One region of the Neobacillus sp. B24 genome, then DNA from elsewhere that is predicted to be linked to it. Evidence: predicted binding sites of a transcription regulator. Region 1 holds the regulator's gene; each other region holds the start of a gene.
What was found. Region 1 encodes Rex, which represses fermentation and respiration genes when NADH is low (regulators of the CRP and FNR family bind a similar motif). Its sites were predicted from a motif close to TTGTGAAATATTTCACAA; they were not measured.
Positions count from the first base shown of each region.

Region 2: ACZ43M_RS05490 (DoxX family membrane protein) is a predicted target of Rex. The motif match lies at 1,552-1,569, and genes of this name have one in related genera.
Region 3: ACZ43M_RS18165 (TorD/DmsD family molecular chaperone) is a predicted target of Rex. The motif match lies at 1,774-1,791, and genes of this name have one in related genera.

Region 1 covers NZ_AP035777.1:293,240-297,500, reverse strand. Annotated here, with positions in the region: gene ACZ43M_RS01605 (acyl-CoA dehydrogenase family protein) at 1-1,244, opposite strand, end outside; gene ACZ43M_RS01600 (DUF4395 domain-containing protein) at 1,372-1,803, opposite strand; gene ACZ43M_RS01595 (redox-sensing transcriptional repressor Rex) at 1,923-2,579, opposite strand; gene moaC (cyclic pyranopterin monophosphate synthase MoaC) at 2,595-3,083, opposite strand; gene ACZ43M_RS01585 (ABC-F family ATP-binding cassette domain-containing protein) at 3,236-4,261, shown strand, end outside.
Region 2 covers NZ_AP035777.1:1,113,052-1,117,312, forward strand. Annotated here, with positions in the region: gene ACZ43M_RS05485 (ABC transporter ATP-binding protein) at 1-812, opposite strand, end outside; gene ACZ43M_RS05490 (DoxX family membrane protein) at 956-1,465, opposite strand; gene ACZ43M_RS05495 (MBL fold metallo-hydrolase) at 1,714-2,421, shown strand; gene ACZ43M_RS05500 (TetR/AcrR family transcriptional regulator) at 2,434-3,006, shown strand; gene ACZ43M_RS05505 (exonuclease domain-containing protein) at 3,091-3,699, shown strand; partial or broken gene ACZ43M_RS05510 (VOC family protein) at 3,754-4,181, opposite strand.
Region 3 covers NZ_AP035777.1:3,702,666-3,706,926, reverse strand. Annotated here, with positions in the region: gene ku (non-homologous end joining protein Ku) at 1-548, shown strand, start outside; gene ACZ43M_RS18180 (cold-shock protein) at 779-979, shown strand; gene ACZ43M_RS18175 (cold-shock protein) at 1,057-1,260, shown strand; gene ACZ43M_RS18170 (DUF6509 family protein) at 1,294-1,587, opposite strand; gene ACZ43M_RS18165 (TorD/DmsD family molecular chaperone) at 1,806-2,471, shown strand; gene ACZ43M_RS18160 (DMSO/selenate family reductase complex A subunit) at 2,464-4,261, shown strand, end outside.

The DNA.
Region 1 (4,261 bases):
AGCACTTCTGCCCCCTCATTCGTGGCACATATTTTTTGCAGCAGGACAAGCTCCCGCAAATTAAATAACTTTTTCCTGATTTCCAGCGGCTGGTCCGCCTTAATGCCCGGATTAAGCGGCTTTTCCAATATCAAGAACAGGTCATAAATTTTAAACGCTCCGGCCGTCGTCCGCTGTGCCGCATTTTCGATACGCTTCAATTTGCTCGCAGAAAGCGGGTAGTCCTTTACCTTTTTTCGAAACACTGTCCGGAAATCTCCATATAGATTCGCTTCCCTTGAAGCGCGGAGCATGAACCCTGCACAGGCAATGCCGATTTCCAATCGAGATAGTGTTAACACGATGCCGACAGCAACGGCAATGCCCCTATCCTTCGGTCCGATCGGATAGGCAAGTGCTCCTTTATATTGAATTTCCGCAGTCGGCAGCTCCGAAGTCCCCATTTTCCATTTGATTCGGTTAATATCGTAGCTGTTTCGTTTTTCCTTCTCTTTATCTCCTGGCAGCCAGGATGGTACAACAAACGTGGACACCTTATCAGTACCTGAGATTTTCGCAGTGACAACCGAATAATCGGCATGCGCCGCCGAGCAGAAGAATTTATTGCCGTATAATCGATAGTACTTTCCATCCGGAACTGCTTCCAGGACATTGGCAGGCAAATCAGAACCACCCTGAATCTCGGTCATAAACTGGGCGCCAATCGCAAATTCTCCGTTCACCCCCTCTTTTGTATGCATTAAAACATCATACAGTTCAGGGCAGGCTTCGTCCCGGAACTGATCCAAAAGCGCCACCAATCCATGTGTACACGTTAACGGACAGGTTACACCAGCTTCACCCAATTGATGGATCAACATTCTTTTCAAAAAGCTTTCCCAAGCGGGCATTTTGCTAGAAAAAAGCCCTTCTCCAAAGATTTCGGATTCCAATTGGTGAACTTCCTGCGGCCGGACAATTCGGTCAATACGATGATTAAACGCATCATAATGGAGCATGTACGGACGCACCTCAGGGCGTGCGATCCGCTCAGCTAACCTGTTCCATTTAGAAGAAGCAGTAGGAGAAAATGCCAGGAGCTTTTCGTGAATTTCCTTAAACCTGCCGCCGAGAAATTTTTCTGCGGCCTTTTGCAAAAAAGGTTCATCACGATACCAATCAAGATTGTCACGCTTTTCGAGAAATTCATCAAAGCTGTAAGAGTTTTCTCCTCTTGTTTCAGATTCTTGGGAAACGAGTTTCATAGAATGGTCACCCTCCACAACAATTATTCGTAATTTTCAAATTAATTGTAAATGTAAGGATATGGAAACGTCAAATAGAAGCAGGCAACAAAAAAGGTCTGACAAAGTCAGACCTATCTATAGACAATTATCGATGTGCCCTGCGAAAGCGATATTGGGTCCACTGGTAATGAATAAAACAACCGATACAAAAACCAAGAATCGCAACAGTTGCCGCTGCTGCTACCATAATCGTAAATATATACCCGATTGCATTCCAGCCCAATAAAAAGCCGGCAAATCCGAAGGTAAGGCAGGATACAGCAATTTTTTGATTAAATTGCTGCTGCTCCCAATCTTCGGGAATATATTCCTTAGGGTCTTTTCTTAAAAATAATTTTGCAACTTGCATAACCGGATTGTATCCGAATAATAGTCCTGAAAGTCCAGCCAACAATGGGATTAATAAGATCCATTCCTGACCTGATACCCATGTTAGAATCACACTTACTACAATCGTCAACTGATTTGCTTTGACAAGCGGTCGAGGGATTGAACGAACTGAATTTTCTACTCCCACTTTAATTCCAACCTTTCATATTGGATTTATATACTATATTATCCCGTTTTCATCATTTTGTATAGTAAAATAAAACAAAAAGGGCTTTTCACCTATTTTGTGAAAAACCCTTAAAACAGTTATTCTTCTATCTCTTCATCATTTGGATAATGCTTTAAAAAGTAAACGAGTGATTGCAGTTCAACCGCCAAGTCAATATGATGAACACGGATACCTGGTGGAACGTTTAACCGTGCCGGCGTAAAATTTAATATCCCTTTTACATTGGATTTGACAATCTGGTCAGTAATTTGCTGGGCAACAGGAGCTGGAACCGTAAGGATAACTACTGGAATATTTTCTTCAAGTAAACGCTGCTCCAAATCAGCCATATCATAAATCGGAACATCACCGATGGACGTGCCGATTTTCCCCGGATCCACATCAAACGCACACTCAATTTTGGTATTATTATTTTTCAAAAAATTATAGTGTAAAAAGGCAGTGCCGAGATTACCGACCCCAATCAACGCCACCTTAGTCAATTCGTCCTGATCTAGCGTTTTACTAAAAAAGCTTAACAGGTAATTCACATTGTATCCGTAGCCCTTTTTCCCAAGCGCACCAAAGTAGGAAAAATCACGGCGGATTGTTGCTGAATCGACCTTTACCGCTTCACTTAACTCCGCTGAGGACACACGCTGCTTCCCGGAAGAATGCAAGTTCTTCAAAAATCGATAATACAAAGGCAGCCGTTTTGCCGTGGCCTGCGGTATTTTCGTTGTTTCGTTAGCCATACTCCTACCCCCCCGCTATATATTTCGTTTAAAATCACCATTTTTGCCGCCTGTTTTTTCAACTAGGAAAGTCGGTCCAATAACCATACCTTTATCCACGGCCTTGCACATATCGTACACAGTTAAAGCGCAAACCGACGCCGCTGTCAGCGCTTCCATTTCAACACCTGTGCTGCCCTTCGTTTTAACCGATGCCTCTATATGTAATGTATACTGTTGCCGCTCGGTCTTTTCCCAAGAGAAAATGACATTCACGCCAGTCAGCGGAATCGGATGGCACATCGGAATAAGATCCCAAGTCTTTTTTGCAGCCATCACCGCTGCTACTTGAGCCACCGCTAATACATCGCCTTTTTTCATTTCGTGATTCGTTACTTTTTCATAAATCTCATTACTAACAGTTATGCTAGAACGGGCAATAGCGGTGCGTGCCGTTTCCGGCTTGTCACTGACATCGACCATTTTAGCTCTGCCCTCTTCATTAAAATGAGTAAATTCAGCCATAAAATTATTGCCTCCCTTCAAAATGATACAATATTTTCACATAAATGTGTGTGAAACTTTGAACTTTTATTTACAAATTTATGCTAGCCCCGCTTTATTGCCGACTATCAAGGAATACGGTACACTAATTATAGCAATAGAGGTGACAAAAGATGATTTTATTACAGGTTAATCAATTACAAAAATATTATGGTGCTGACCTTATTTTATCCAATATAAAGCTGGAATTACAAACTAGGGACCGGGTAGCCCTCGTCGGACGGAACGGAGCAGGCAAATCAACGCTTTTAAAAATAATTGCCGGTGAACTGGGACATGATGGCGGGGAAATCATCAAACCAAAGGATGTTACCATTGGGTATTTGGCTCAGAATACCGGTCTTGAGTCCAATCTTTCGATTTGGGGTGAAATGCTGACTGTCTTCGAAGGTCTGCTGGATATGGAGAAATCGCTGCGCAGACTTGAGGCACAAATGGCCGACCCTAATATCTTTGAGGATTCAGTAAGGTACGATAGAGTATTAAAAGAATATGACCAGCTTCAAGTGAAATTTAAAGAACAGGGCGGCTATCAATATGAAGCTGATATTCGTTCCGTTCTGCACGGTTTAAATTTCTCTGACCATTCATTAATGATTTCCAGCCTAAGCGGCGGGCAAAAAACTCGTTTGGCATTAGGCAAGCTCCTGTTAACTAAGCCTGATATTTTAATATTGGACGAGCCTACCAACCATCTTGATATTGAAACATTATCCTGGCTGGAACAATATTTGCAGGGCTATGACGGCGCAATTTTGATCGTATCCCACGACCGTTATTTTTTGGATAAAGTAGTTACCCAGGTTTATGAAGTTTCACGCAAACAAATACAACGTTTTCCTGGTAACTATAGCTCTTATCTTGATCAAAAGGCCGCCAATTATGAACGTGATATGAAGCTTTACGAAAAGCAGCAGGAAGAGGTTGCTGCATTAAAGGATTTCATTCAGAGAAACATAGCGCGCGCCACAACAACGAAGCGGGCGCAAAGCCGGCGGAAGAAGCTTGAAAAAATGGACATAATGGACAGGCCGCTAGGCGATGAAAAATCAGCCTCTTTCTCGTTTGAAATAGAGCGGCAAAGCGGCAATGATGTGTTAACAGTTGATTCGCTTGCCGTCGGTTATGAAGGCGAAAAG
Region 2 (4,261 bases), 820 kb from region 1:
TTCTTATTAAACCCCTCGTCAACACAATCAAATTCCTTACCGGCAAATTCCACTAAGTGATCCCGCAGCATCCGTCCGTCAACAATATTGGACTCACCGATAAAATCAGCCACAAATCGGTTTATTGGCTCATCATAAATATCGGTAGGTGTGCCGCTTTGTTGAATTTTCCCTTTGTTGAGAACAAAAATTTCATCGGACATTGCCAGCGCTTCTTCCTGGTCATGGGTAACAAAAATGAAGGTAATCCCAAGACGACGCTGCAGTTCCCGAAGTTCGTATTGCATTTCAGTACGAAGCTTCAAATCGAGCGCGGATAGCGGTTCATCAAGCAAGATGACTTCTGGCTCGTTTACAATTGCTCTGGCAATGGCGACCCGCTGCTTTTGCCCGCCAGACATTTCTTTGATTTCGCGCGTTTCATATCCTTGAAGGTTAACAAAACTCAATGCTTCTCGAACCTTTTTGGTTATTTCGCTGTTTTTTAACTTTTTTATACGTAAGCCGAATGCGACATTTTCAAACACATTTAAATGGGGGAACAACGCATAATCCTGAAACACCGTGTTCATCTTGCGCTTATTGGCTGGAACATGATTAATTTTTTCCCCATTAAAATAAATATCGCCGCTTGAAGGCTCGGTAAATCCAGCAATTAATCGCAATATGGTTGTTTTTCCACATCCGGAAGGACCTAGTAAGGTGTAAAATTTCCCTCGTTCAATTTCAAAACTAACATCTTGAAGCACAGGTGGATCGTTATCGTATTGCTTTGTAACATGGTTAAACTGGATAATGTCATTATTTGGCAATATAGCCACCCCCTTGTATATTCCTCTATTGCTATTAGATTCGGGAACAATTATACAGTAACTGACTAAAAATTCAATCATTGTTTGTTTATATGCAAAAAAAAGCGCCCCATTCCACAGGGGAACGAGGCGTCTTTTAAAAGTTAAGCGTTGCTTTTGACAGGTTCGCTATTTTTGAAAACTGTTTTGCGGATGAATGGAACCACCCAGCGGTCAAGACCAAAGCGTCCAGCGTTATAACCAGCAGTTAAGATGATGAAACCAAGCAAAATGTCAGTTGGGTTATGAGATACTGTTCCGGCAGCGAAGAAAGAGAAGTTCATCAATAAGCCAAAGAACATGGCAGCAGTTGTTAAGCAGCCCAAGAGTAATCCTAAACCGATCAATGTTTCACCGACAGGAACAACTACGTTGAAAATATCGACGTTTGGAAGAGCGAAACCTTTTAAGAATTCAACATACCAGCCGTAAACCATAGCACCGTCTGGGCCTTTAACCGGGTTAGCAATAACACCTTTCAGGAATCCGGAAGCATCAAACCCGCCAGTTAATTTATGAAGACCTGCAGTAAACCAAGAATAACCAAGATATAGACGTAACACAGTTAGTATACCAGCGGCAATTTTGTTTTCTCTTAACCAATTTGCAAACATTTGAAACATCTCCTTAGAATGTTTAATAAGTTATAAATAATTACTACACTATTAATATAGCAAATTCATTTCGAATTGAGAGTAGTTTGTGCATTTATTCACATTTCTGTAAAAAAGTCTTGAACAATTTGTTACATAGCAATAGTGAAAAGGTTTTCTTTCATAAAATATGGAAAAAACTCTTGATTTAACTAATACAATTAGTTAAAATAAAACTAACGATATTAGTTAAAAGGGAGATGGATAAAATGAGAGTGATTCAAAAGGGGTACTTATATCAAGTGACGTTTATGGCCAATGTGTTTCCGGTTAATTGCTATTTAGTGGAGGAAGAGGATGGTTTGACCCTGATTGATGCGGCACTTGATTTTGGCACAAAGGGAATTATTCAAGCAGCCAAAAAAATTGGAAAGCCGATTACCAAAATTGTCTTGACCCATGCCCATGGCGATCATGTCGGGGCGCTTGATTCATTAAAAAAACTCCTTCCTGATGCTCCGGTTTACATTTCGGCCCGCGACAGCCGATTAATGTCCGGTGATACCTCGCTTGATGAGGACGAGGAACAGACCCCAATTAAAGGAGGAGTTCCTAAAGATTTAAAAACGCAGGCCAATGTATTATTAAAGGAAGGAGACTTCGTTGGTTCCCTCAAGGCTTTTGAGACGCCAGGCCACACACCAGGGTCGATGTCATTTCTGGATACCCGGACCAATGCAATTATTGCCGGAGATGCGTTTCAAACACGCGGAGGAATTGCTGTTTCCGGAGATATGAAGTTGTTTTTTCCATTCCCGGCATTAGCCACGTGGAGTAAAAAAACCGCATTAAGAAGCGCCAAAAAGTTGGTGGATTTACAGCCGAGTTTGCTGGCAGTTGGACATGGGGAACTCATTGATAATCCACTAAATTTAATGGCAAAAGCTGTTCAGACTTTTGAAGGTAAATTGAAATAAAGGAGCATTAGCATGTCACCAAGACCAAAATTTGCACTCGATTTAGCAACGATACTCGAAGCGGCAGGGGAACTGGCCAACGAACAAGGACTGCAGGAGGTTACGCTCGCGAATTTGGCAAAAAGGCTAAATATTCGCCCGCCTTCCTTATATAATCATTTTGATGGACTGTCTGGTTTACGAAAAAACCTTGCCATTTATGGCCTGAATAAACTGTATGAGGAAATGATGCAGGCGGCAGTGGGTGTGTCAGGTACTGAGGCAATCCTTTCAATAAGCCGTGCTTATGTGGTATTTTCCCGAAAGTATCCCGGGATATATGAAGCGACCCTGGCAGCACCTGACCCGAAGGATGTTGTAGCACATCAGGCTGGGGGTAAGATTGTTGAACTATTAGTCCGAGTGCTTCAGACGTATAATTTGGAGGGCGATATCGCCTTGCATGCTGTCCGGGGCTTGCGCAGTATTTTGCACGGTTTTTCCTCCCTGGAGCAAAGAGGCGGGTTCAAAATGGCATTAGATCTAGATGAGAGCCTGGAGATTATTATTAAAGCGTTTATCGAAGGAATCCGTAAGGGAGAATGAGCCCCTTGCGGATTTTTTTCCAGAGATATTAAAGGATAAATTTGATATAATGAAGGAAATTTTTCAATTTAAAGGATGATTGTTATGCGGAAACAGGAAAACTACGGGTTGCTGCTCGACACGGAGACTACCGGATTAGGTCCAACCAAGGATGAAGTCATTGAACTGGCAGTGAAGCTTTTTTCCTACCGGTCTGATACTGGCGAAATACTGGATATCCTCGAAGAAGAATCCTTTCTGCGAGAACCACTTTCTACTACGGCGCGAAGGAATTATAATCAAGCGTTCCGCGTTCACGGCATTCCCTTTGATGATGTAAGAGGGAAAAGTTTTCTCGATGGAAAAATTAAGACTTATTTTCACCGGGCAGAGGCTGTTTTCGCACATAATGCATCCTTTGACCGCAGCTTTCTTTTTCACATGTACCCGGAAGTCAACGACCTAAAATGGTATTGCACGATGAGAAATGTCCCTTGGAAACAGTATGGCTTTCCAAATGGCAAGCTGCTCACGCTTTTGCAAGCGCATGAGATTACAAACTATCAAACACATAGAGCGATGGATGATATTACATACCTGATGGAATTGATGAAAAGGGTTAGTCCAAAGGGAAATCTGTATCTTCACGAAGTCCTGGAAAACGGGCCGATGCGGAAGTACCAGCCTGCCACTTCCAGAACGAGAATGGGTTAACTAAAAAAGCTCTGATGCACACAGGATGCATTCAGAGCTTTTTTGCGTATCTATTTATTGGTGTGCTCCCTCAGTAAACACTTGGAATGTGACCCCAAATTTGTCCGTAACACTACCATAGGCTGGGCTAAAGAAGGTTTCCTGCAGCGGCATTTCTACTTTTCCTCCGTCTGAGAGTCCATCGAACATTTTCTTCGCCTTTTCTGCATCGTCTGTAGAGATACATATCGTTACTTGTGTGCCGGTTTGATGTGGCTGTCCCGGGAATGTATCAGAAAACATAATTTCAGAATCACCCACTTTAATAGTAGCATACTTACACGATCCTTCGCTTCAGCAGGAAGCGGGAAATCAGGATTCTCTGGCATTTCTCCAAAAGATTGTTGAAACAAAACTTGAGCTTCTAAAGCTCTCTCGTAGAATTGAATGGCTTCCCGTGCATTTCCATCCATCACTAAATAAGGTATTAATCGTACTGTCATAAACATTCGCTCCTCGAAAAAATTTTATTAGTTAATTTTTTAAAAAAGAAATCCACACAGGTGACAGTATTAACTAATAT
Region 3 (4,261 bases), 2.0 Mb from region 1:
TTGATCCGATTTACTTTGAAAGAAGTTATTACATGTCCCCAAACGAGGGTGGGGGCAAAGCATATTCTTTACTTCGTAAAGCCTTGGAGGAGTCACAGAAGGTTGGAATTGCAAAAATTGTAATCCGATCTAAGGAACAGCTTGCGGTTATCCGTGTATATGAAAACACTTTGGTGATGGAAACTATTCATTTTCCAGATGAGGTCCGTAAGGCAGGGGATGTTCCGAATGTTCCATCTGAAGAAAAAGTGACAGAAAAGGAACTTGAAACTGCGATATTATTGATTGATCAGCTAACGACAAAGTTTGCCCCTGAAAAATATACCGATGAATACAGGACAGCATTATTAGAACTGATTGAATCAAAACGTCAAGGAAAAGAAACAGTAACTGCTGCATCAAAAGAAGCACCTGCCACAAATGTTACTGATTTAATGGCTGCCCTACAGGCGTCCATTGATCGCACAAAACCAAAAACGGAAGCAGCACCACCAAGGAAAACAACACCAACCAGGAAAAGGACAACAAAAATAAAGAAGGAAGCCTAAATAATAGTAAATGTTTCTTAATATCTGAGCTGGATTTTTTTTGACAGTTAAGTATATATAAGATATAATTAGGGTACGCTTTTTAGATCGTTAAATATTTATTGGATTAGTAGCCGTAACTGCACGAAATGTGGGGATGTCTATTTCCCGTATTCGTGTAGGGGACGGCTTTTATTTTTAAATGTAAAATTGACTTAAAGAGTGAACAATATTTTGGAGGTAATACGCATATGAAAAACGGTAAAGTAAAATGGTTTAATGCAGAAAAAGGTTTTGGATTTATTGAATCAGAAGGCGGCCAAGATGTGTTCGTACACTTTTCAGCGATTCAATCAGAAGGCTTCAAAACATTAGAAGAAGGCCAATCGGTTTCTTTTGAAATCGTTGAAGGCGCTCGTGGACCACAAGCAGCTAACGTTAAGGGTGTTTAATTCTTCGATTTGAAAGGTGATGCTAAAGATCTGGCATCACCTTTTTTACTAGTAATTATTTAGGGGAGGTAAGATCTATGGCGTTTGGAAGGAAAAATCCTGAGGAAATCAAAGTTGAAGAAACCAAGATTTGGGTTTGCAGTTCTACATTGTGCAAATGCTGGATACGCGATAACTTTAAAAGCAGCGATGTCCCTGTATGTCCTATTTGCAATAGTGAAATGACCCCGGAAATAAAAAGTCTACAAACAGTTCCTAATCACAGCAAACATTTTTTTTAGAAGATAAAAAGCAGGGGCTTCCCTGCTTTTCTTTTAGTCTGCCACATTTTCTTTACAATAATTGAGAACTTCTTCTTCCTCGTCTTCCTCAAGTGCGAAATCAAGTACGGCTTCGCTGCCTTTTTCGAAGAAATGATAATTCAAGATTTTTGACTGATTATTCTCGACACCTAATAGCACCCTTAAACCAATACCGTTTTCAGAATATAGTTCATCCTCTTCGTCTATTTCAAGTTCAAGAAAAAATTCATAACGTTCTCCTGATAATAAGCCGAATGGATCTTCAAGTTTTTCGACAGTATGTCCAGTTATGTACAAGCATATCATCCTTTTCATTTTTGGTAATCGTTATTATTATACACATCCCATTTTTTTTCACAAATAAAATGAAATTTATCTTTGAACAATTTTCGTGTTTTAGTGTTTATGAAATTAATGTGAATTATTGCACAAACCTGCTTCCTGATCAGAAGTAATAAGGTAAAATTAATTTGAAAGGACTTACATAGGTTTATGTGAAATTATTCACAAATGGAGGTGCGGAAATGACTGCCAAGACGGAGCCTATAAATTTTGAATTGCAGTTATTTTGGTCTGCAAGAAAAAACCTTTATCAGTTTATTCGATTATTGTTCTCCGAACCAAATATGGAACTGTTAAAGGAAATTTCGCAAATAGGCAAACTTGATGAACTAGCCAAACTTCATGAAGGCGGCAAAATTTTGCGAAGCTTTTTTGACCAGCTGACAACAAACAAAATAGAAAAGGAGATTAAAGAATACCAACGATTATTTATCGGTCCAGGACCAGTAGCCGCTCCCCCTTGGGAGTCGTATTACCGGAGCAGGGAACATCTTTTGTTTGAAGAGTGGACATATCAAGTTCGAAATTTCTATCATCAAAATGGACTTCAATATATAAAAGAAAACAATGAACCAGACGATCATCTGTTGTTAGAACTGGAATTTATTGAAATTCTTACAGACTTAAGCAGCAGTGAATCCAATGTTGAAAATGTGATTGAATTACTATCAACTGCAATTGATTTTTTGAAAAATCATCTCATGGTTTGGATCCCTTATTTTTGTGAACGCGTGATTGAAGCGACTGACAGTCCATTGTATTTGGGAGCAGCAATGCTTCTTGAAGACTTTTTAAATGACGATTTAATATCACTGATTGAGGTAAGGGAGGCATTGGCAAATGTCTGAAAAAGGCGGATTACGGAATCTGTTAAATAACAAGATGCAGCGGCGGACCTTTTTAAAATGGTCCGGGGCAATTGGAATTCCAGTTATTGCAGGTGGAATTGGGACCAAGATGCTGGTTGACCGAAAGGAAGAGGACAAAGTTGTAAACGCAAAGGAGAATGTTGAGGTAATATCAACCTGCAGCATTAATAACTGTGGCGGCAGATGTGTCATTAAGGCGCATGTTCGGGACGGAATGGTCATTAGGGTAAGTACCGATACTCAAACAAGCGATGATCTGTCAACACCTCCATTAAGGGCATGTGTTCGTGGACGAAACTATAGAAAAATGCTTTATCATCCGGATCGCTTAAAGTATCCGATGAAACGAGTGGGAAAACGCGGTGAAGGTAAGTTTGAGAGGATTACCTGGGATGAAGCAATCGAGACAATCGCCAAAGAGGTAAAACGAATTGGCGACCAATACGGCCCTGAATCCCGTTATGTTAATTATGGATCTGGACAAAGCTGGGGACTGCACGGCGGACCAAGAGCGGCAAGGAAATTATTGGCGCTGACAGGCGGATATCTGAATTCCCATAATGACTATAGCTCAGGAGCCGGGAACGTGGCTACCCCATTTACCTACGGAACCAATGATTCAGGAAGCAGCTTTGATACATTGTTACATTCCAAATATATAATTCTGTGGGGCCAGAACCCGTCTGAAATGATTTTTTCTACCCCATATCGTGAATATTTAATGCGGGCAAAGAAAAATGGGGCTAAAATCATTGTCATTGACCCGCGATATAGTGATACAGCGATTGCTTTTGCAGATGAATGGATTCCAATACTTCCTACAACTGACACGGCCATGATGGATGCAATGGCATATGTCATCATTACAGAGAACCTTCAGGACCAAGATTTTCTTGACAGATTTTGCATCGGTTTTGATGGCCGCCATATGCCAGAAGGAGTTCCCGCAGTGGAGTCGTTAAAAAGCTACTTGGTCGGAGAAAAGGATGGTATCCAGAAAACTCCGGAATGGGCCGAAAAAATTTGCAATGTTCCGGCGGATAAAATTAGGGAAGTTGCCAGGAATTATGCGACCACGAAACCTGCAGCGTTAATTCAAGGGTGGGCGCCGCAGCGTCAGGCATATGGAGAACAATTTATGCGCGGTGGGGCACAGCTCGCTTGCCTGACTGGGAATGTTGGTAAACTTGGAGGCTGGGCAGCAGGCACTGGTTATTGGAATCGTTCAAACATTGTTTATCCGTTTAAATATCAAAATCCAATTAAAGCTTCGATTCCCTGTTTTCTGTGGACAACGGCAGTGGAAAAGGGTACGGAGATGACAGCAGCAGATGGTCTGCAGGGAACAGAACGATTAAATTCGGATATTAAACTCATATTTAATATGGCAGGCAATATGTTAATAAATCAGCATGCAGATATTAATAAAACAAAAAAGTTGCTTGAGGACGAGAGCAAAGTGGAATTTATCGTCGTTAGTGATCTTTTTATGACACCAAGTGCAAAGTATGCGGATATTCTGCTGCCGGGGACCACATTCTTTGAACGCTGGGACATTGGAACGCCATGGTGTTTCGGGGATTATGTCGTCTTGGGGCAAAAAACCATTGACCCGCTATATGAATGCCGTGACGAGTATGATGTCTTTGCTGAAATTGCTGACAAGTTAGGACTTAAGGACCAGTTCACAGAGGGAAGGTCCACCCTTGATATCGTAAAAGATAGCATTGAAACGACAAAAAAAGAACTGGACCCGAACTTCCCAACTT